Regions from separate parts of the Labrenzia sp. PHM005 genome, predicted to be linked through region 4. Evidence: riboswitches for the same ligand, from Rfam matches in the RefSeq annotation. Region 4 holds a riboswitch; each other region holds the start of a gene.

Region 1 (4,922 bases), 2.5 Mb from region 4:
CGCCGCTGCGTTCAAATTCCCAGATGTTTTCTTCAAATGCTCTGAGGCGTTTGTAAACGGAAATCAGTTCGACGATCGTCGGCCAAGCATGAACCAAATACTGGAACGAGCTTTCCACTCGGTCAAAGGCGCGGGTGATCTGAGACATCAGGCCGAAAGTGATTGCGCCGCTCAAGATTGTCGGGCCGAGCGCCACAAGCGGTACCAAGACAGTGACCTGAAGATAGGTCCACTTGGCAACATCGAAGTACATGTAATGGAAGAACAGCCGAAAATAGTTTTTCCGCACATGTCCGAACAACTCCACGACGGACGGTGGAGTGGCCCGGTTGTCGTCGTCCTCGCCGTAGACGAGCTCCTTCCGGTAGGCGGCTTCAACTTTCTGATTGTTGAATTCCAGGCCTGGAAGTTTGAAACCAACCAGGGCCAGAAGCACGGTGCCGGAAGCCGCTGACAGGATCGCGATGTAAACCAAAGAATGGTCAACAGCGCCGATCCAGGGCAGCTCGGTAATGTTCTTGGAGAGGCCCCAGAGAAGCGGAAGGAAAGCAACCAGGGTCATCATTGAACGCATCAGGGAGACGCCAAGGCCTTCCATAATCCGGGCAAAACGCATGGTATCTTCCTGAACACGTTGCGAGGCGCCCTCGATGTGCCGGACCACGTTCCAGTGTGCCATGTAGTAGTTGTTCATGGCAGTCCGCCAACGGAAGACAAAGTGTTTGATGAAAAATTCCAGGAGCACAACGATAACGATGTAGACACTGACGATTTTGAGGAAAACTAAAAGTTCACCCCAATATAGACTTTCTTCGACGGAACCTGGGGTGGTGAGCGCCTTTTGCACCAGATCGTAAAACGAACCGAACCATTCATTTAGCTGAACATCCACTTGAACCTTGTACCAAGTGACGCTCAGAATGATGACCGAGCCGACCCAGGCCCACAAAAGCCATTGGCGGTTCATAAAAAACGATCGGAACATGGGGCTACGCCTTTCGATTCGGAATTTTTTGGGATTATAGGGGCGTCAGATGGCGGGATAAGACGTTGCGGCACATTTAAGCCGGTTGTGAAGAGAATTTACCCCAAAACTCTTTGTTATCGTCCGGCGTGTGGATTGCTCTGGCGGGCCGCGAAGCTTGGCGATTGCAAATTAGGTCTCGTAGACCGATACTCTAGGTCCATTCCCAAAGCGATTTGCGCAAACTGATGCGACTCAACACGCGGGCCCTGCTAGAATTTCCCACCTGCGCAAATTGTTCTGCTGTTCACGTAATTTCTAGTGCTGGTGCATTCCGTGAGCCTCTGATTTTGTGCCGGCCACTGGATTTATCGAATGGCAAATACCCGCGCAAAATCCCGTTTATCTGGCCCGCCAGCACCAACAGGCATGACCCGCCAGGCCCCACTGATCGGAATTGCGCTGAAACTTGCGTCGACGCTTGTGTTTTTTGCCATGGTAACCGCGCTGAAAATCGCTGCCGAACGTGCGCCGATTGGCGAGCTGGTCTTTGCGCGCAATCTGTTCGGATTGTTCCCAGTATTGTTGATGGTGGGAATGCGGCGGGAACTCGGCCTCGCTTTCAAAACTCAAAACCCGAAGGGCCACTTGATCCGTGCATGCATCGGCCTGTCCGCAATGGTCTGCATGTTTACGGCTTTTGATCTTTTGCCTTTGCCGGATGCGACCGCAATCAACTTTGCCACGCCATTGCTAGTGGTTGTGCTTGCCTATTTTCTGCTTGGCGAGCAGGTACGGATTTACCGCTGGAGCGCGGTCGGTGTCGGATTTCTTGGGATCCTGGTGGTGTTGTCACCGCATTTGGGGGAGGGGGCAGCCGGCAATGCCTCTACACTTGGGGCAGTGGCAGGATTTTTGGGGGCTGGCTTTGCCGCGCTTGCTATGATCACGGTGCGCAAGTTGTGCGAGACGGAACGGACGTCGACGATCGTCACCTGGTTTTCTCTGGCCGCAACGCTGATTTCACTGCTGACCATCCCCGCTGGCTGGATTTGGCCGAGCCAGGCTTGGGTTCTTCCCGATCTTGAGACCGCCGGTCTTCTGGTGCTGATTGGCCTGTTCGGCGGAGCTGGACAGATTCTTCTGACACAAAGCTATCGCTATGCCGATGCCTCGACCATTGCCCCGTTCGATTACATCAACATGATTTGGGCGATCCTGATCGGCTGGCTGGTATTTGCCGAAGAACCGGTTCTGGAGGTGATCATGGGGGCCGTGATTGTCATTGCGGCCGGGATCTTCGTTATTTACCGCGAACACAAACTGGGCCTCGACCGGACCAAAGACCGCCGGGCGTCGACACCATCGAAATCGTGACTTTTTTGCGCCGATGGAGCTTCTCAATGGAGCGCGCGTGATGCCGTCCCGGACGTGATCCGGGACCGAAGCCTAATGGACCCTGGCGCAAGGCCGGGGAAGCTGCGGCGCATGTGAATGCTAGAAATCAGAGAGGGTTATGGCTTGTAGTAGAACGTCTCACCTGAGCTCTTTGTGCCGTCTTTGAAAATCAACTGAACAGTAATTGATTGAGTGCTGTTGGCAGGCAGTTCGATATAGGGTTTTTCCTTTAAGACAGCATTCGGATTGGAGGGATCACAGGCATCCAGCTCCCACATCTGATCAAGATCTGTGCTGTTGAGGCTGTAGAAAACAAAGTCGATGCCGCAGCGCCAGGACTCCAGGTGGGTGAAATAAATCAACTGTTGGCCGTTCCAATCGCGGAAAGACACCCAACTGGTCTTAGTGACATCCAGGATCTGCTTGATCTGCTCTGGTGGCATGCCTTGCGAGACTGCTGGGGATCCGGTTAATGGGAGTGCGACCAATCCGGCCAGCAACATTGTTTTTCCAAGTTTGCTCATCGTCGCTCTCATTTGCTGGTCAATGAAATGCAGCGTTAAAACGCCTTAAAAGTAATGATTGTTTTGGTGTCTTGAATGCCATCGATCGGATGAACCTTCTCATTCACAAAATGACCGATGTCCGTGCCGTTCTCAATGTAGAATTTGACCAAGAGATCATAGTCGCCGCTGGTGGAATAGACTTCCGAGGCGATCTCGGCGTCCGCAATTGCGTTCGCGACTTGATAGGTTTTGCCGAGCTGGCATTTGATCATCACGAAAAACGGGGTCATACGGCGCTCCTGAATGGATGAATAACGTTTGAGTCAGGACATCGCGCATCTGCTGCGAACAGTCAATCGGTGCGTCCATATGAGCCGGGAGCCTAAGTACGACGGGGGTTGAAAATCGGATCCGGCCTTGGTACGCCAAATCATCTCATGGGGGTGCCCGGCAATCGTGGATCGGGCTGAGAGGCAAACGGCCAACTCCTTGAACCTGATCCGGCTTATACCGGCGGAGGGATTGAGATCATGGCAGATAAAACACTCAACATACTAATCCAGGCCATTGCCGGCAGTTTATTCAAAAACTGGGCTGTAGGTTTGGCATGAGCTTGTCGATAGCCGCCAGCACGCAAAATCTTGCGCCAGAAGCTGTTTTTGCTGTTCTTGAACGGGTGCGGCAGAGAAAACCTAAGGTCCATGCGATCACAAATTCGGTCGCGCAGGGTTTTACCGCGAATGTTCTGCTGGCGCTGGGCGCCGTGCCATCTATGACCATCGCGCCAGAAGAAGTCGCTGGTTTTGCGTCTTCTGCAGATGCGCTGTTGATCAATCTTGGCACTCTGGACGACACTCGGCGGTCAGCAATCCCCTTGGCGATCGAGGCAGCCAAGACAGCGAGCCGTCCGGTCTTGATCGATCCTGTTTTTGTTGACCGTTCCCCGCCAAGGTGTGCCTTTGCCAAGGATCTGATGAAAACCGGACCATCTTTGGTGCGGGCGAATGAAGTCGAGATGGCAGCGCTCTTTGCCGAACGGTCCGATGTGGATGCACTAATTTCAGCAGGAACGGTCTTTGTGGTAACGGGTGCAGAAGACAAGATCGAAGGCCTTGGGGAAGACTACCGTTTGCGCAATGGCCATCCCCTGATGGCCCGGGTGACGGCGACCGGATGTGCTGGTGGCGCCGTGCTGGCAGCTTTTGCCAGCGTTGAACCTGATACTGCATTTGCCGCGGCCTGTGGCCTGTCGGTTTTCAATATCGCCGGAGAGATTGCAGCCTCGCGGTCGGCGGGGCCGGGTAGTCTCGTGCCGGAACTGCTGGATGCGCTTTTTGGCCTGACAGCTCGGGATATCGAAAGCCGTCTTCAAACCGGCTGACCACTCTTTCGTTAAAACTGATGGAGGACACCATGACCGCTATCGCGGTGACCATTGCAGGTTCGGATTCTGGCGGCGGGGCCGGCATTCAGGCGGACCTGAAATCCTTTTCCGCCAATGGGGTTTATGGCGCCAGCGTTTTGACCGCTTTGACAGCCCAGAACACGCTTGGTGTCACTGCCATCCATGATGTCCCGACAGACTTTGTGCGGGCGCAAATGGATGCCGTTTTTTCAGACCTTGAGGTTAAGGCGACCAAGATCGGCATGCTGTCGCAAGTTCCCATCATTGAAGAAGTGGCTGCAGGATTGAAACGGCATCAAACCGGACCTGTGGTGCTGGATCCGGTGATGGTGGCCGCGTCCGGGGACCCGCTTCTGGTGGACAGCGCAGTTGCCAGTCTCATGTCTGAGCTGTTGCCGCTGGCCGATGTCATTACGCCCAATCTGCATGAAGCTGCACGCATGCTGGAAACAGACATGGCCGCCAGCGAAGAAGACATGTTCGATCAGGCGCAGCGGTTGATTGGACTGGGTGCAAAATCGGTTCTCCTAAAAGGCGGTCATGGCACCAGTGATGAAAGCGCAGATCTGTTTTTGACCGGTGCCGGCGAGCCTCTCTGGCTTCGGGAAAAACGGATTGCGACGGACAACACCCATGGAACCGGCTGCAC
Region 2 (4,922 bases), 1.3 Mb from region 4:
TAAAAAAGCGATAAATAGCAGTCATAGCTTCCCCCAAAACTTCAATTTTAGATGAATATGATTCAATATTAGGGGAATTCACTTAGAAAGATAGAAGAATTTTTTCGTGAAAGACTCATTTCTGAAATTCGATTCAAATTGATGGAGAATCTGCAAAAAAATTTCCCCGATACAGTCATTTGTTAAAATGATTTTTTTGAGAGCCACCCACTGTAAATATTGTGAATTAAAACATATAAATCAGAAGTTTACGGGACAGATGACGTAATGGAATGCGATTTTTTTCTGCGTTTTAAGCTAGAAATAACAACAATCGAAATACGTGAAAACTTCACAGGATTCCAATTGCAATTTTAACAATAGTCACGGAACTCACGTTCCCGTGATCAGAGAAAAACATCCTGAGCACCGGTCGCCCTCGCCCGGTTCATTGGTTATCGCATTGGATTTGGGCTCACCTAGGCCGTGTGGACACCGGCAGGCCATCGCTGGCGTATTTGTCTAAGATTAGAAGGCCTTAGCTTCTCATTTATTGACATCAAAGTGGCAGCACGGAAGTTTCCAAGCGCTGCCACGATATTGTTCAGCCTTAGCGGATTTCGACCGCGTAGCTTTCGACTGGAACCACCTTGGAAATCAGATTGTTTTCCGCCATGAACTCGGCAAACCGCTGATACCGGCCGGCATCCAGAGCAGACGGGCGTTTTGCAAAGCGCGGAAGGGTATCGGCCCAGGCCCGTTTGTTCAGTTCATCATTGAGGTTCGGATAAGCTTCAATGAACGCGTTCCAGGCTTCGTCCGGATGGTTTGTCAGATAGATGGTCGCAGCTTCGACGGCAGCCATGAATTTTTCAAACCGCGGATCGTCCGTCTTGTCCTTATGAACCACATAGATCAGCTCATCAAAGATCGGCACACCGTTTTCTTCCGGATAGAATGCCTTGCCTTCCTTGCCCTCGATTTCAATCTGAGTGAGCTCAAAGTTCCGGTATGCACCGATGACAGCATCAACCTGACCGGACATCAGAGAGGGTGACAGTGCAAAATTGACGTTGATCAGTTCAACGTCCTCAACCGTCAGATCAACAGAGCGCAACATCTGACCGAGCATGGCATCTTCAAAACCGGACACAGAAAAGCCGATCTTTTTGCCCTTCAGGTCTTTCAGCTCCTTGATCGGACCGTCTTTCAGAACAATCAAAGAGTTCAGCGGGGTTTCAACCAGTGTCCCGATCCGCTTCAACGGCAGGCCCTCTTCGATCTGCGCATGCAAGGTCGGCTGATAGGAGATCGCGATGTCTCCCTGCCCGGCGGCAACCAGCTTTGGCGGCATTGCAGGATCAGCCGGCTCAATCAGTTCAACTTCCAGACCTTCGGCTTCAAAGAAGCCCTTGGTCTGCGCCGTGATGACTGGAGCATGATCCGGGTTGGTGAACCAATCCATCAATACCACTAGTTTATCAGCGGCTTGGGCTTGTGCCGACGCCAGAAGCCCAGCGGCGAAAACAACTGAGAGCAGTGTTTTTTTCATTCAATCCTCCAAGGAACAGCAGATCAGTCTTCGACCTGCCAGGGAACAAGAAAACGTGTGAAGTGGTCCACGGCGAACCGTAAGGTCAGCACCATCAAAGCGAGCAGGATCAGGGCCGCAAACATGACATCAGTCTGCATGCGCGCGTTGCTCTGAAGCATGATGAAGGCAAGGCCGCCTTTGGCGCCGACCCACTCGCCGACAATTGCGCCTATCGGGGCAAATACGGCAGCAATACGCAGTCCGGATGCAAGCGATGGCAAGGCCGAAGGCAACCGGAAAACCCAGAGTTCTCGCAGCCTTGAAATGCGATAAAGGCGGCTAAGGTCGGCCAATCCAGGGTCCAGGCGCCGCAATCCATCATAGAAGGTTGACGTCACAGCAAAGAAGATAACGAGCACGGCCATCACAATTTTGGAAGCAAGGCCAAATCCCAACCAAAGCACCAAGATCGGCGCGATCGCAAAAACGGGAAGCGCTTGGGTGACCAGGATGGTTGGCATAACTGCGCGTTTTGCCAGGGGAAACAGCCAGATCGTGACTGCCAGCAGGCACCCGGCACTAACACCAAACACAAAGCCAAGCAGAGTTTCAGAAAAGGTGATGCCTGCATGATGCAGCAGAAATGCACCTTGGTTTTGAAACACATAGAATACCCGTTCCGGGCTCGGCAGCATGAAGGGCGGAATTTCAAACAGATGAACAAGTCCAGCCCAAATAAGAACTGCGACAGCCAGCCCGGCACACCGTTTCAAGAGAAAATGCACGACTGTCACAATGCGTCTCCGCAACGAGGGAGGCATTGATGGCATCGTTCATAATCGCGTTCATAGGCCATATTCATGGCCCACGACTTGCGCTTAAGCGCACAAGCAAACATATGGATCTCCCGTCTTCGGCGCATACCGAAAATGACATTGGAGATCCGGGAAGAGGCTAAGGTTTCCGTCCCTTCGCCGGCATGACCCGGATCAGGTTCTAAGGGTTCGGCAAGAAGCCATCTCAGTTCCGGTTTCCGGAACACCCCTCGGACCAAGCGGGACAATGCCCCGCTCTTCATCAAAATGCAAGCCCATCTCTTCGCGCTCGCATCACAGATACTCGTCTGGCTGGATTAGCCAGCTTGCCAGGCAGCGACGGCTTTTTCTACGGCGTCCGCACCAGCGGTTCCTTTTTCGAGGGTCAAGATACCCCTCTTGCCGTTCTCATAAAGCATCGGGATATCAATCCAGCCGCGTTCCCGCAGGAGCGCCAAGTTCCGCTGCTGCTCATTCGGCAGACTTGACAAGGCGATCCAGAAGAAACCCGGAGACACCTTTACAGAGGCGCCGATCAACGCATCACCCCGCGCTTCTTCGGTCGGCTTCATGACTAGGCCTGGCACATTGACGATATCGCCGGCGGAAAAGTTCTCCGGGAACTCATATTTGATCTCGACCAAGTGACTCGCTGGCAGCGACGTATCATCGTTCGGCTTAATCCGGATATCGACTTTCACGTCCCGCTCCGGAATTTCAACAGAGGCGCTCAGAACCGACTGTGCTTGGCCACCCAGACCTGTTTCCTCGCCCAGTGTCCAAATGACGGCGCCTTGTGCCGCCGTGCCAGCTGCGCTGGCGTCCGCACCTTCTTCATAGAGAATTGACCGCTGCGCGCCCGTGTCGGCAGCCTCAGCGGATGGTTGCTGCGCAACTTGCGGCGGCGTGACTGCCGCCAGGCTGTCCTGCGGCACTGGATCGCCAACGCCAGCGACGGGCCCGCTTTCTGATGCCGGCTGTTCTGCAGAAGGTGAGCTCTCCACATTTGTGACGATTGACGGCTGGCTCGGCGTTACTGGGGCAGCCGGTTGCGGGTTGATCGTCGTAGTGGTTACGCTGCGCGCGTCCGATGCTACAAAATCATCTTCGTTTTCATTCAGCAAACGGTCGGTGTTTTTACCGGCATCAGCATCGTCTTGCGGAGCAGGTGTCTCGTCGACTGGTTGAACCGCCGGTACTTCAGGTTTTTCCGGCTCAGGTGTCGTGTCGGTGACAACAGCAGTTTGCTGTTCCTTCGGCTCAGATACCGCTGTTTCGGTTGAAGTATCGCCTGAAGGGCCAGGCAGCAGAAAATAGGCTGCACCGCCAAGAATGAGGATTACGGCAGCCGCAGCTGCGGCAATTGGAACGAGCCGGCTTTTGCCTTCACCGCCCTGCAGCGCCTCAGATGCCGACAGTTTTACGCGGCTTTTCCGAGCATCCATGCCCGGCTCAGTAAGACCGGCGGTTGCGGTTTCCAGAGCAGCATCTTCATCCTCAAACAGCGCAGAGCTCTCAGGCTCCGGCGCAGTTTCCTCAACCGCGGACTGATGCTGTGGAGGCTCTAAATCTTCAGGTGCAGCAAAAGCAGATGAAACCGGAGCTGCTTCAGCAACACTGGCGTCTGCAGCTGTCGCGGCGGGCACTTCGGCTGAAGTCGCAGGTACGTCGGCCACCGGCGCCTGAACCGGAGGACTGACCGGTGCCTCAGCCTGAATGCCGGCAGGCTCATGTGCAACAACAGCCGGTTCTGTTGGTGCGGACACAGGAACCGATGGTTCAGATACCGATGCAGATGCACTAACAGCCAGTGGTTCAGAAGACGGGGTAGCAGGCGCAGCCGGAGTTGCAGGAGCTGCTGATGGAGGTGGTTCCAGTCCTAAGCTCGCCCGGGCAGCTTCCGCTTCCACCTTACGGATCGCTTCTTCCAGGCGGAGCTGTTCGGCTGTGATTTCCGAAGGCGACAGGGGCGGTTCATAGGCTTTTAGCTGATTGACGATGGCATTGCGCGCGCGGCTATAAACACTCCGGCGGGCGGCCCCGTTGCTTTCGGGCAAGGACGCGATCGTTTTCTTTAATATCGAATAATAATCAGCCATCTTCCTGCCTACTGGCCAACTGCGCTTTTGCGTCTCTTGGCTCAGGTTTGCGATCACTCTGTGACTTATAGCAAGTTCTAGAAGAGTTATCCGCCTTCTTTACACCCTGCCCGGCGGCACGCGCAATCGATACTCCACCACGACTTTCGTTCCAGAACACTGGAACTCAAAACTCCGTTTGGCGCGCCACGAATCGCGGCGCCCCATTTCTACTTCCCAGTATTGTTCTGTTTACGGCAAATATCTCAATCCTGGAAAGGATTCTGCACAAGAATTGTATCATCCCGCTCCGGGCTGGTGGACAGTATCGCGACCGGTGCACCAATCAATTCTTCAACGTGGCGGACATATTTGATCGCCTGCGCCGGCAACTCGCCCCAGGTTCGAGCGCCTTCAGTGGATTCTTTCCAACCCGGCATTGTTTCGTAAATCGGCTTAACCCGTTCCTGCGCACCTTGAGAAGCAGGCAGATAGTCGATCCGCTCGCCATCCAGT
Region 3 (4,922 bases), 2.2 Mb from region 4:
TCCGCGGATTACAGACTACTTGAATGAGAAGTTTCTGGTCGTCCAGCTCGATATGCGCGGCTCACGGGAAGTCGTCGATTTCGACGGAACAGCAATGGAAGAGCGGGCGCTGGTGCGCAAATGGGCCGTCAACTTCACCCCGACAATGATGTTCGTGCCGAAGGAAGCGCTGGACAGCACCGGAACCGCAAAAGACCGGACAGTGATGACGATGCCGGGCTATTTCAAGCCCTTCCACTTCGACACGATGTTGCATTTCATCGCATCCGATTCCTATGCCGGAGGCGATTTTCAGCGGTATCTGGATGAACGGGCACAGACACTCCGTGCAGCGGGGGAAAAGGTCGACATCTGGTAACCCCCGCTCCGTAATTTGACCTGAGTTACCGCCACGTCTCGGTCGCCGCGATCCACTCGCGTGTCCGGCCTTCCGGGTCAGCACTCAAGGTGATGTCGGTGACAACCGCGGCCATGTCAGCGCCATGCTCAAAGACGCCTGGAACGCGCTCCACATTCAGCCCGCCAATGGCAACCAGCGGCAGGTCGCCGACCTGTTTCTTCCAGCGTGTGATCTTCTCCAGCCCCTGCGGCCGCCATTTCATCTTCTTCAAAATGGTCGGATAGACCGGGCCCAGCGCGACATAATCAGGGTTCACCGAAAGCGCTGTGTCCAGTTCATCGCCGTCGTGGGTTGACACACCCAGTTTCAGCCCCGCCTTGCGGATTTCATTCACGTCGGCGTCCGCCAGATCTTCTTGCCCGAGGTGCACATAGTCACAGCCTTCGGAAATGGCGAGCTGCCAATAATCGTTCACGATCAATTGGCAGCCGTGTTTTTCACACACGGCCTTGGAGGCTTGGATCTGCCGGACAATGTCCGTCTCCGACTGATCCTTGATGCGCAGCTGCACCAGTTTCACGCCAACCGGCACCAGCCTTTCGATCCAATCTGAACTGTCAACGATGAGGTAAAAAGGGTCGAGCTTCATTCAAAAACCGCCATGCCTATGACTGGAGTGGAGGGAACCGCCATATCGCGCGGCGCTAAAGGTTGGGCCTTATAAGCTGTTCGCCCGGCAGAAACAGCCTCACCAAAGGCTTTTGCCATGGCCACCGGATCACCGGCCTTGGCAACGGCTGTGTTTAAAAGCACCGCGTCAAAGCCGTATTCCATGACCTCCATCGCATGCGACGGGCGCCCCAAACCAGCATCAACCACCAGCGGAACATCCGGGAAATGCGCCCTATACGCTTTCAGAGCTTCCGGATCGACAGGGCCGCGCGCAGAGCCAATCGGTGCGCACCAGGGCATCAGAACTTCACAGCCGGCGTCCAGCAACTTTTCTCCGACCATCAGATCCGCTGTTGTGTAGGGAAAGACCTTGAAACCATCTTCGCAGAGGATCTTTGCAGCTTCCACGAGCCCAAAGACATCCGGCTGCAGGCTGTCGTGATGACCGATCACTTCCAGCTTGACCCAATCGGTGCCGAACACTTCCCGGGCCATTTTTGCCGTGGTGACGGCTTCCTTGACCGTATGGCATCCGGCCGTATTCGGCAGTACTTTGACGTTCAATTCCCGGATCAGATCCCAGAACCCGCCCCTTCCAGCACCTGATGCCATTTCCCGCCGCAGAGAAACCGTCACGATCTCCGTGCCGGACGCTTTGACCGCGTCGGCAAGACATTGAGGAGATGGATATTGCGCAGTTCCCAAAAGAATCCGGGATTGCACTTCTTCGCCATAAAACGAAACCACCGGTCAGCCTCCTTGGCGCGGAGACAGGATCTCGATCTTGTCCCCCTCGTTTAAAACGCAGTCCGCCCGCTCTTCGGCCGGGACAAAATCGCTGTTGAGCGCTGTTGCCAAAAACTCCGGCTCAAAGCCAAGCTCGGCGAGCAGTGCATCCAGCGTTTTGGCGGAGACCGTCTGGTCTTCGCCGTTGACGGTGAGGTTCATGTCTTCGCCTCATTGCATGTTGAGAGAATTTGGTTTGCAGCCCTTTGAGCCATTGAAGGCGCCAGCAAAAAGCCATGCCGGTAAAAGCCATTGAGCGAAAGCCGGTTTCCGTCCTGCCGGACTTGCGGGAAATTGTCGGCATAGGCCGGGCGGACGCCCGTCCCGGTTTCGACAATTTGGGCTTCGGCAAAGGCCGGGTGAACGGCATAGGCGGCGTTCAAGAGCTCCATAAGCGAGCGGACTGTAACTGGCCCGCCCTGATCGCTTTCGATCATCGTCGCCCCGACCATAAAATGATGGTTGTCCCGCGGCACGATGTAAACGGGGATCCTTGGATGCAGCAGGCGGACCGGACGTGACAGGGTGACATCGGGGGCATGCAAAATCGCCATTTCGCCGCGCACACCGCGCAATCCCGTCTCCAAAGCTTTCATGCCCGTGCAATCAACTTCAATTTCCGCCCCAGCCTGCACCTCCGCCGGCGCCTGGCAAAACCGAACGCCTAGTTTTTCCAGTTTGCCCTTGAGCGCTGTCAGGGCCTTGCGCGGATCGAGATGGGCTTCATCCTTAAAAAACAGTGCCTTTGAAAACCGCCCGGCCAGATCTGGCTCCAACTCGCCAACGTCAGCGCCGTCAATCCAGTCATAGCAACTGGTGCGGCTGGCAAAGCGGGAGAGCTCCTGCCTGTCACGCGGAGGAGCAACAACCAGTGTGCCATTTGGGTGCACATGGCCCGGCAGTACAGTCTCCCACCAACTCACCGCCTCTTTGCCCAACAGAAGAACGTCTTCTGCAGCATTCTCCCGCTCACACCAGGGCGCCAGCATGCCGCCCGCATACCACGAGGCGCTTTTTGGGCCGGGTCCTGACGGATCCACAACGGTGACAGCCACACCCCGCGTTGCCAACTCATAAGTGAGTGCAAGTCCTGCGACACCTGCCCCTTTGATCACGACAGTTTTAGTGCCTGCACCCGTTTTGGCGCCGGTCTGATGCTCTGCTGTCTTTACAGGCGATACTGAAGACCGCATTGGAATATCCTCTTTCAAGCGGCTCTACCGCCTGCCAGGTTTTCCTGCTGAGAATGGGGGAGAAGGTGTCCAGCGATCCAGCCGGTTACAGCAAAGTCACTGACGCAGCCTGCACGACACAGACCGTCCCACCCTCCCTTCGCCAGCATGACCTGGATCAGGTTCATCGGGTCCCTGCGCTGCACGGATTATCCGTGCCCAGCAGCATCTCAGCCCCCTTTCGCGGAGGCACCCCGGGTGAAGCCCTGACATGCCTCTTCCGGGACCGGACTGTCAAGAGACGCTCTTAAAGCTCAAAACTCAAATTGCAGGTCCGTGGCACCGGTGACTTGGAAACGGACTGTTCAATAGACAAACACAAGCGGCTTCCCAATCTCTAGCTGCAATGCATAATTGGTTTTGGATGAGAGGTTTAAGGAGAGGTCTATGAGCTGGTTGAATGTTCCCGACCCCACGCCCGGAGATGCGGCAAGCTGCGATCCGATTGACACGATCATTGTCCCGCGCACGTCCGATCTCGGCGGGTTTTCCGTGCGCCGTGCCTTGCCGTCTGCCAGGCGGCGGATGGTCGGCCCGTTTATCTTCTTCGATCAGATGGGTCCTGCAGAGCTGCTGGTTGGCGGCGGTGTCGATGTCCGACCGCACCCGCATATCGGTCTTGCGACCGTCACCTATCTTTTTGAAGGCGAGATGTATCACCGCGACAGTTTGGGAACGGAAATCGCAATCTCACCAGGCGCTCTCAATTGGATGAATGCGGGTAAAGGCATCGTGCACTCCGAGCGCGAACGTCCCGAGCGCATGACCCAGACACGCCCGCTGTTCGGCCTGCAAAGCTGGGTGGCCTTGCCGAAAAATCTGGAGGAAAGCGACCCGACCTTCCAGCACTTTGGCACGGAGGAACAGCCGGAGTTCGCAGATCAAGGGGTCTCGGTGAAGCTAATTGCCGGATCGCTTTATGGCCACAATGCGCCGGTGAAAACGGCAACGGAGATGTTTTACGCCGATATTCATTTGGAGCCCGGCGCAAAGGTACCGCTCGACGCTGGCTGGGAAGAGCGCGGCATTTATACAATCGCCGGGCAAATCTCTATCGCTGGCCAGACTTTCGATCCGGCACAGCTTCTGGTCTTCAAGCCTGGCGATTCCCTGGTGGTTGAAAACACCTCGCCCTATCCGGCTCGCTTTGTTGTTTTGGGCGGCGAACCAATGGATGGACAACGTTATATCTGGTGGAACTTCGTCTCTTCGTCCAAGGAACGGATCGAACAGGCCAAGGAAGACTGGCGCCAGGGCCGGTTCGACATTGTTCCGGGCGACGAGGAGGAATTCATTCCCCTGCCCGACCGGCCCGGTCCTTGATCCGATCACTACAGCGAACAAAAGGCCGCTTCACAAATTTGGAGCGGCCTTTCTGCCGAAACCGGTGCGGAAACGGCTTTCGGCCACCATTGCCCTTGAAGGTCTGTCTTGCCCTTTATACAAGACAACGATGTTTCAAGGAGTTGTCATGCCCGCACAGCCACGTCCCATATTCCCAAAAGATACTCTCGCTCTGCGCTGGGAGATTATTGAGACGGCCCGTGCCTTGCCAAAACGCGGCCTGACCAAGGGCACCTCGGGCAATGTCAGCGCTCGAACAAAGGACGGCTTTCTGATCACACCGTCCGGAACGCCTTATGAGGAACTCACGGAAGCCAAGATCGTCGCGGTCGACCTCAACGGCTGTTACCGCGGAGACATCCTGCCGTCGTCGGAATGGCGCATGCACCTTGATTTTTATCTGGCGAAACCGTCCTGCGGTGCCGTCGTTCATTGCCATAGCCCGCGGGCAACGGCGCTCTCCTGCCATCGTAAGGGTATTCCGGCCTTCCACTATATGGTGGCGCTGGCTGGCGGTGACCGCATCGACTGCGCCCGCTATGAGAGCT
Region 4 (4,922 bases):
CGCCACCTTGTGCGCTTCCTTAGGCAAGGTCTGGTCATGGAACGAGCGTGCGGTGTCAGGATCCAGTGACAGATTGAATTGATCTTCCCAGCGGAATTCGAAGCGCGCCCGGGACAGCGCATCATCCCGGATTTTTGCCGCTGGATGCCCTTTCGCAAGATCGGCCGCATGAGCCGCAATCTTGTAGGTGATTACACCGGTTTTCACGTCGTCGCGGTCCGGCAGACCTAGATGTTCTTTCGGCGTCACGTAACACAGCATCGCCGTGCCATACCAGCCGATCTGCGCCGCTCCAATCGCTGATGTGATGTGGTCATAACCAGGTGCGATATCGGTGGTCAGAGGCCCAAGCGTGTAGAACGGGGCTTCGCCGCAGGTTTCAAGCTGCTTGTCCAAATTGGCCTTGATCTTGTGCATCGGCACATGGCCTGGACCTTCGATCATCACCTGACAGTCTTTTGCCCAGGCGATCTGTGTCAGTTCACCAAGGGTTTCGAGTTCGGCGAACTGCGCGGCGTCATTGGCATCGGCAATGGATCCTGGACGCAGGCCGTCGCCGAGGGAGAAGGACACATCATAGGCCCGTGCGATATCACAGATATCCTCAAAATGCTCATAGAGAAAACTCTCCTTGTGGTGATGCAGGCACCACTTGGCCATGATCGACCCGCCGCGTGAGACAATCCCGGTCACCCGGTTGGCGGTGAACGGCACATAGTGAAGGCGTACGCCCGCGTGGATTGTGAAATAGTCCACGCCCTGTTCAGCCTGTTCGATCAAGGTGTCGCGGTAAACGTCCCAGGAGAGGTCTTCGGCAATGCCGTTCACTTTTTCCAGCGCCTGGTAAAGGGGAACGGTGCCGATCGGAACAGGCGAATTGCGAATGATCCAGTCGCGGTGTTGTGAATGTTCCGGCCAGTGGAAAGGTCCATCACCGTATCGGCCCCCCAGCGGATTGCCCAGACCATTTTTTCAACTTCCTCGGCCATGGAGGAGGTGACAGCAGAGTTACCGATGTTGGCATTGATTTTGACCAGGAAATTCCGCCCGATGATCATCGGCTCGCTTTCCAGGTGGTTGATGTTTGCCGGAATGATCGCCCGCCCGCGGGCAATTTCGTCCCTAACGAACTCCGGCGTGATGAAATCCGGAATGTCTGCCCCAAAGCTTTCGCCGTCCCGCTCCAATTTTTCTGCCGCAGCCTGGCGGCCAAGGTTTTCGCGGATGGCAACAAACTCCATTTCCGGTGTGATGATCCCGGCGCGGGCATAGGCCATCTGGGTGACGGCCTTGCCGCCCGTCGCCCTGCGCGGCAAATGGCTTTCCGGAAATTCCGGTGTCAGCCGGTCGCCGGCGGCAAAGCCGTTGTCTTCCGGTTTGAGCGCGCGGCCCTGGTACATTTCCGTGTCGCCCCGGCCAGAAACCCAGGTTTCGCGCAGCCGGGGCAAGCCACGGTCGATGGCGATTGATGCATCCGGATCTGTATAGGGACCAGAGGCGTCATAGACGGTTACCGGCGGCTCGCCGGCCGTCGGGTGCACCGAAATCTCTCGTATGGGCACGCGTATATCGGGATAGATCTCACCGGTTTGATGGGTCTTCTGGGACGCGGGCAGCGGGCCGGTGGTGACGGCTGGGACCGGTTTGGGGCTAAATGACATTGTTTATGAGCTCCTCTCTTAGAAAAAGAGATCCAGCTCACAGGCGATGGCACGCAAAACAGATTATGATGTTCCGCAAGATACGGACAAGAAAGCAGCATTTTTCAGACCATCCCTACGCCAGTATGAACTGGATCAGGTTCAACGGGTCACTGCGCCGCTCTTATGAGCACATCAGAATCTCAGCCCCTTGCCGGGACACCCCTGGTACGAGGCACATTGGTTTGTAGATCTACGGTTGTCAATTCTTGCGGGCCAACACTCTGTTGAAAGGTGTCTGTTGCGGTGCGAAAAATTCCAGAAACAAAATCCAAGATTCCGCTTTCCTTTTTCCCGGATTTCCGCCATATTCCGCCGCCATTGGGCATTAAGGCTCAATTCGTCCTTCAAGAACCTTTGCTGACCGACATCTCGGCTCTGGCGACTGATGGATCAGGCCGGTATTCCGGCAGTTCAACGCGCCCGGTCAACGGGCCTACCTCTTGAAAGGAAGAGCGATGTCGATCACTGCAGAGCGCAAAGCTGAGCTCATGAAAGAATTCGCCACCAAAGAAGGCGACACCGGTTCTCCGGAAGTCCAGGTTGCGATCCTCACCGAGCGTATCAACAACCTGACCCAACACTTCAAAGAGCATGGCAAGGACAACCACTCCCGCCGCGGTCTTTTGAAGATGGTTGCCTCCCGCCGGTCCCTTCTGGACTACACGCGTGGCAAAAGCGAAGAGCGTTACAAGTCGCTGATCGAGCGTCTTGGCATTCGCCGCTAAGGCTTGTTTTAGACTTGATCAACGCGGTGGGCTTGCCCGCCGCGTTTTTCTTTATGGCAACGGGACTGTTTTCTTCCATTCCTGCGGCCTTTGAGTGTTTCCCTTTTGGAAGCAAACACTCTATAGAAACCTCGTGACAAGTCATGGGGCAGGATTGCCAGCGTCTTTTCGAATTCATTGAAAAGCAGCTTGCCGTCTTGCCCATGACCTGTCCGCCGGTAACCGGCCCATCCGGGGCCGACCGGGAATGTGTTTGCCCCAGATGGACCGCTGAGGAATAGCGGCGGGGCAGGCAGTCTATGTTAAGGACAGATGATGTTTGATATTCATCGTGTAGAAGTCGACTGGGGCGGACGTCCGCTCGTACTCGAAACGGGCAAGGTTGCCCGTCAAGCCGACGGCGCTGTTATGGCGACTTACGGCGAAACCAAGGTTCTGGCGACTGTTGTTTCCGCCAAAGAGCCGCGTGCCGGCCAGGACTTTTTCCCGCTCACCGTGAACTACCAGGAAAAGGCGTTTGCCGCTGGTAAGATCCCGGGTGGCTACTTCAAGCGTGAAGGCCGTCCGTCTGAGCACGAAACCCTGACGTCCCGTCTGATCGACCGTCCGATCCGTCCGCTGTTTGCCGATGGCTACAAGAACGACACCCAGGTCGTCATCACGGTCCTGTCGCACGACATGGAAAACGCTCCGGACATCCTGGCAATGGTCGCAGCCTCTGCTGCCCTGACGCTTTCCGGTGTTCCGTTCATGGGCCCGATCGGCGGCGCGCGCGTTGGTTACATCGACGGCGAATATGTGCTGAACCCGATGGTTGACGACATGCCGGAATCCGCTTTGGATCTGGTTGTTGCCGGTACCAATGATGCGGTTCTGATGGTTGAGTCTGAAGCCAAGGAACTCGACGAAGACATCATGCTCGGCGCCGTTATGTTCGGCCACAAGGGCTTCCAGACGGTCATCGATGCGATCATCAAGCTGGCGGAAGCTGGTGCGAAAGAGCCGCGTGAATTCGTTGCAGCAGATCATTCCGAGCTGTTCGGCAAAGTGAAGGGTATTGCAGCTGACGATCTGGCCGCTGCCTACAAGATCACGACAAAAACCGACCGCAAGAACGCTGTAGACGCTGCCAAGGCAAAAGTCGTCGAGGCGCTGATCACCAACGCTGCCGAAGGCGAAGCTGTTGAAAGCAACGTGCTCGGCGAACAATTCAAGAAGCTGGAAGCTGAAATCGTTCGCGGCGGCATCCTGGACACCGGCACCCGTATCGACGGCCGTGACCTGTCTACCGTGCGCCAGATTTCGTCTGAAGTCGGCATTCTGCCGCGTGCGCACGGGTCTTCTCTCTTCACTCGCGGTGAAACGCAGGGCCTCGTTGTTGCGACCCTCGGTACTGGCGAAGATGAGCAATTCATCGACCTTCTGGAAGGCACTGTGAAGTCCCACTTCATGCTGCACTACAACTTCCCGCCATACTCTGTTGGTGAAACCGGCCGTATGGGCTCTCCGGGACGCCGCGAAATCGGTCACGGCAAGCTGGCCTGGCGCGCGATCAACCCGATGCTGCCGGCGCACCACGAATTTCCGTACACCCTGCGGGTTGTTTCCGAGATCACCGAATCCAATGGTTCGTCCTCCATGGCAACCGTTTGCGGTACCTCTCTGGCGCTGATGGATGCGGGTGTGCCGCTGAAGTCACCGGTTGCCGGTATCGCCATGGGCCTGATCAAGGAAGGCGAGCGCTTCGCAGTCCTGTCCGACATCCTGGGTGACGAAGATCACCTCGGCGACATGGACTTCAAGGTGGCCGGTTCTGAAAACGGCATTACCTCGCTGCAGATGGACATCAAGATCGACGGTATCACCGAAGAGATCATGAAGGTCGCTCTGGAGCAGGCCAAAGGCGGCCGGATCCACATCCTCGGCGAAATGGCCAATGCCATTACAGAAGCCCGCGCAGAGCTTGGCGAACACGCACCGCGCATCGAAATGATGAAAATTCCGGTCGACAAGATCCGTGAAGTCATCGGTTCGGGCGGCAAGGTTATCCGTGAGATCGTTGAAAAGACCGGCGCAAAGGTCAACATTGAAGACGACGGCACCGTCAAGATCGCCTCTTCCGATGGCAAGGCCATCAAGGCAGCTGTCAACTGGATTAACTCCATCGCAGCTGAGCCGGAAGTTGGCGTGATCTACGAAGGTACTGTTGTGAAGTGCGTTGACTTCGGCGCATTCGTGAACTTCTTCGGCGCGAAAGACGGCCTGGTTCATATTTCCCAACTGGCCCCGAGGAAAGTCGCAAAGGTCACAGACGTGATCAAGGAAGGCGACAAGGTCTGGGTCAAGCTCATGGGCTTTGACGAGCGCGGCAAGGTCCGCCTGTCCATGAAAGTCGTTGATCAGGAAACCGGTAAGGAAATCCCGAAAGACGAAGGCTAAGCCTTTCCAAATTAGACAAAAAGAAAACGCAGGTGCTTTGCGGCACCTGCGTTTT

Evidence for each region. Region 4 has a riboswitch for thiamine pyrophosphate ahead of thiC (phosphomethylpyrimidine synthase ThiC). Riboswitches for the same ligand answer to the same signal wherever they lie in the genome.
Region 1: linked by a shared signal. The riboswitch ahead of FJ695_RS13255 (hydroxyethylthiazole kinase) and the one ahead of thiC (phosphomethylpyrimidine synthase ThiC) in region 4 are both predicted to bind thiamine pyrophosphate.
Region 2: linked by a shared signal. The riboswitch ahead of FJ695_RS07730 (ABC transporter permease) and the one ahead of thiC (phosphomethylpyrimidine synthase ThiC) in region 4 are both predicted to bind thiamine pyrophosphate.
Region 3: linked by a shared signal. The riboswitch ahead of thiO (glycine oxidase ThiO) and the one ahead of thiC (phosphomethylpyrimidine synthase ThiC) in region 4 are both predicted to bind thiamine pyrophosphate.

What each region holds. Positions count from the first base shown of each region.
Region 1 covers NZ_CP041191.1:2,952,344-2,957,265, forward strand. The annotation lists gene FJ695_RS13235 (putative transporter) at 1-985, opposite strand, end outside; gene FJ695_RS13240 (DMT family transporter) at 1,340-2,341, shown strand; gene FJ695_RS13245 (hypothetical protein) at 2,479-2,886, opposite strand; gene FJ695_RS13250 (Lrp/AsnC ligand binding domain-containing protein) at 2,922-3,158, opposite strand; TPP riboswitch at 3,298-3,407, shown strand; gene FJ695_RS13255 (hydroxyethylthiazole kinase) at 3,476-4,249, shown strand; gene thiD (bifunctional hydroxymethylpyrimidine kinase/phosphomethylpyrimidine kinase) at 4,282-4,922, shown strand, end outside.
Region 2 covers NZ_CP041191.1:1,690,715-1,695,636, reverse strand. The annotation lists gene FJ695_RS07740 (hypothetical protein) at 1-25, opposite strand, end outside; gene FJ695_RS07735 (ABC transporter substrate-binding protein) at 590-1,531, opposite strand; gene FJ695_RS07730 (ABC transporter permease) at 1,555-2,208, opposite strand; TPP riboswitch at 2,463-2,569, opposite strand; gene FJ695_RS07725 (hypothetical protein) at 2,646-4,427, opposite strand; gene FJ695_RS07720 (adenylosuccinate synthase) at 4,673-4,922, opposite strand, start outside.
Region 3 covers NZ_CP041191.1:4,404,873-4,409,794, forward strand. The annotation lists gene FJ695_RS19905 (thioredoxin family protein) at 1-358, shown strand, start outside; gene FJ695_RS19910 (thiamine phosphate synthase) at 384-989, opposite strand; gene FJ695_RS19915 (thiazole synthase) at 986-1,759, opposite strand; gene thiS (sulfur carrier protein ThiS) at 1,763-1,960, opposite strand; gene thiO (glycine oxidase ThiO) at 1,957-2,991, opposite strand; TPP riboswitch at 3,108-3,237, opposite strand; gene FJ695_RS19930 (pirin family protein) at 3,418-4,353, shown strand; gene FJ695_RS19935 (class II aldolase/adducin family protein) at 4,502-4,922, shown strand, end outside.
Region 4 covers NZ_CP041191.1:424,647-429,568, reverse strand. The annotation lists partial or broken gene thiC (phosphomethylpyrimidine synthase ThiC) at 1-1,661, opposite strand, end outside; TPP riboswitch at 1,757-1,876, opposite strand; gene rpsO (30S ribosomal protein S15) at 2,159-2,428, shown strand; gene pnp (polyribonucleotide nucleotidyltransferase) at 2,744-4,867, shown strand.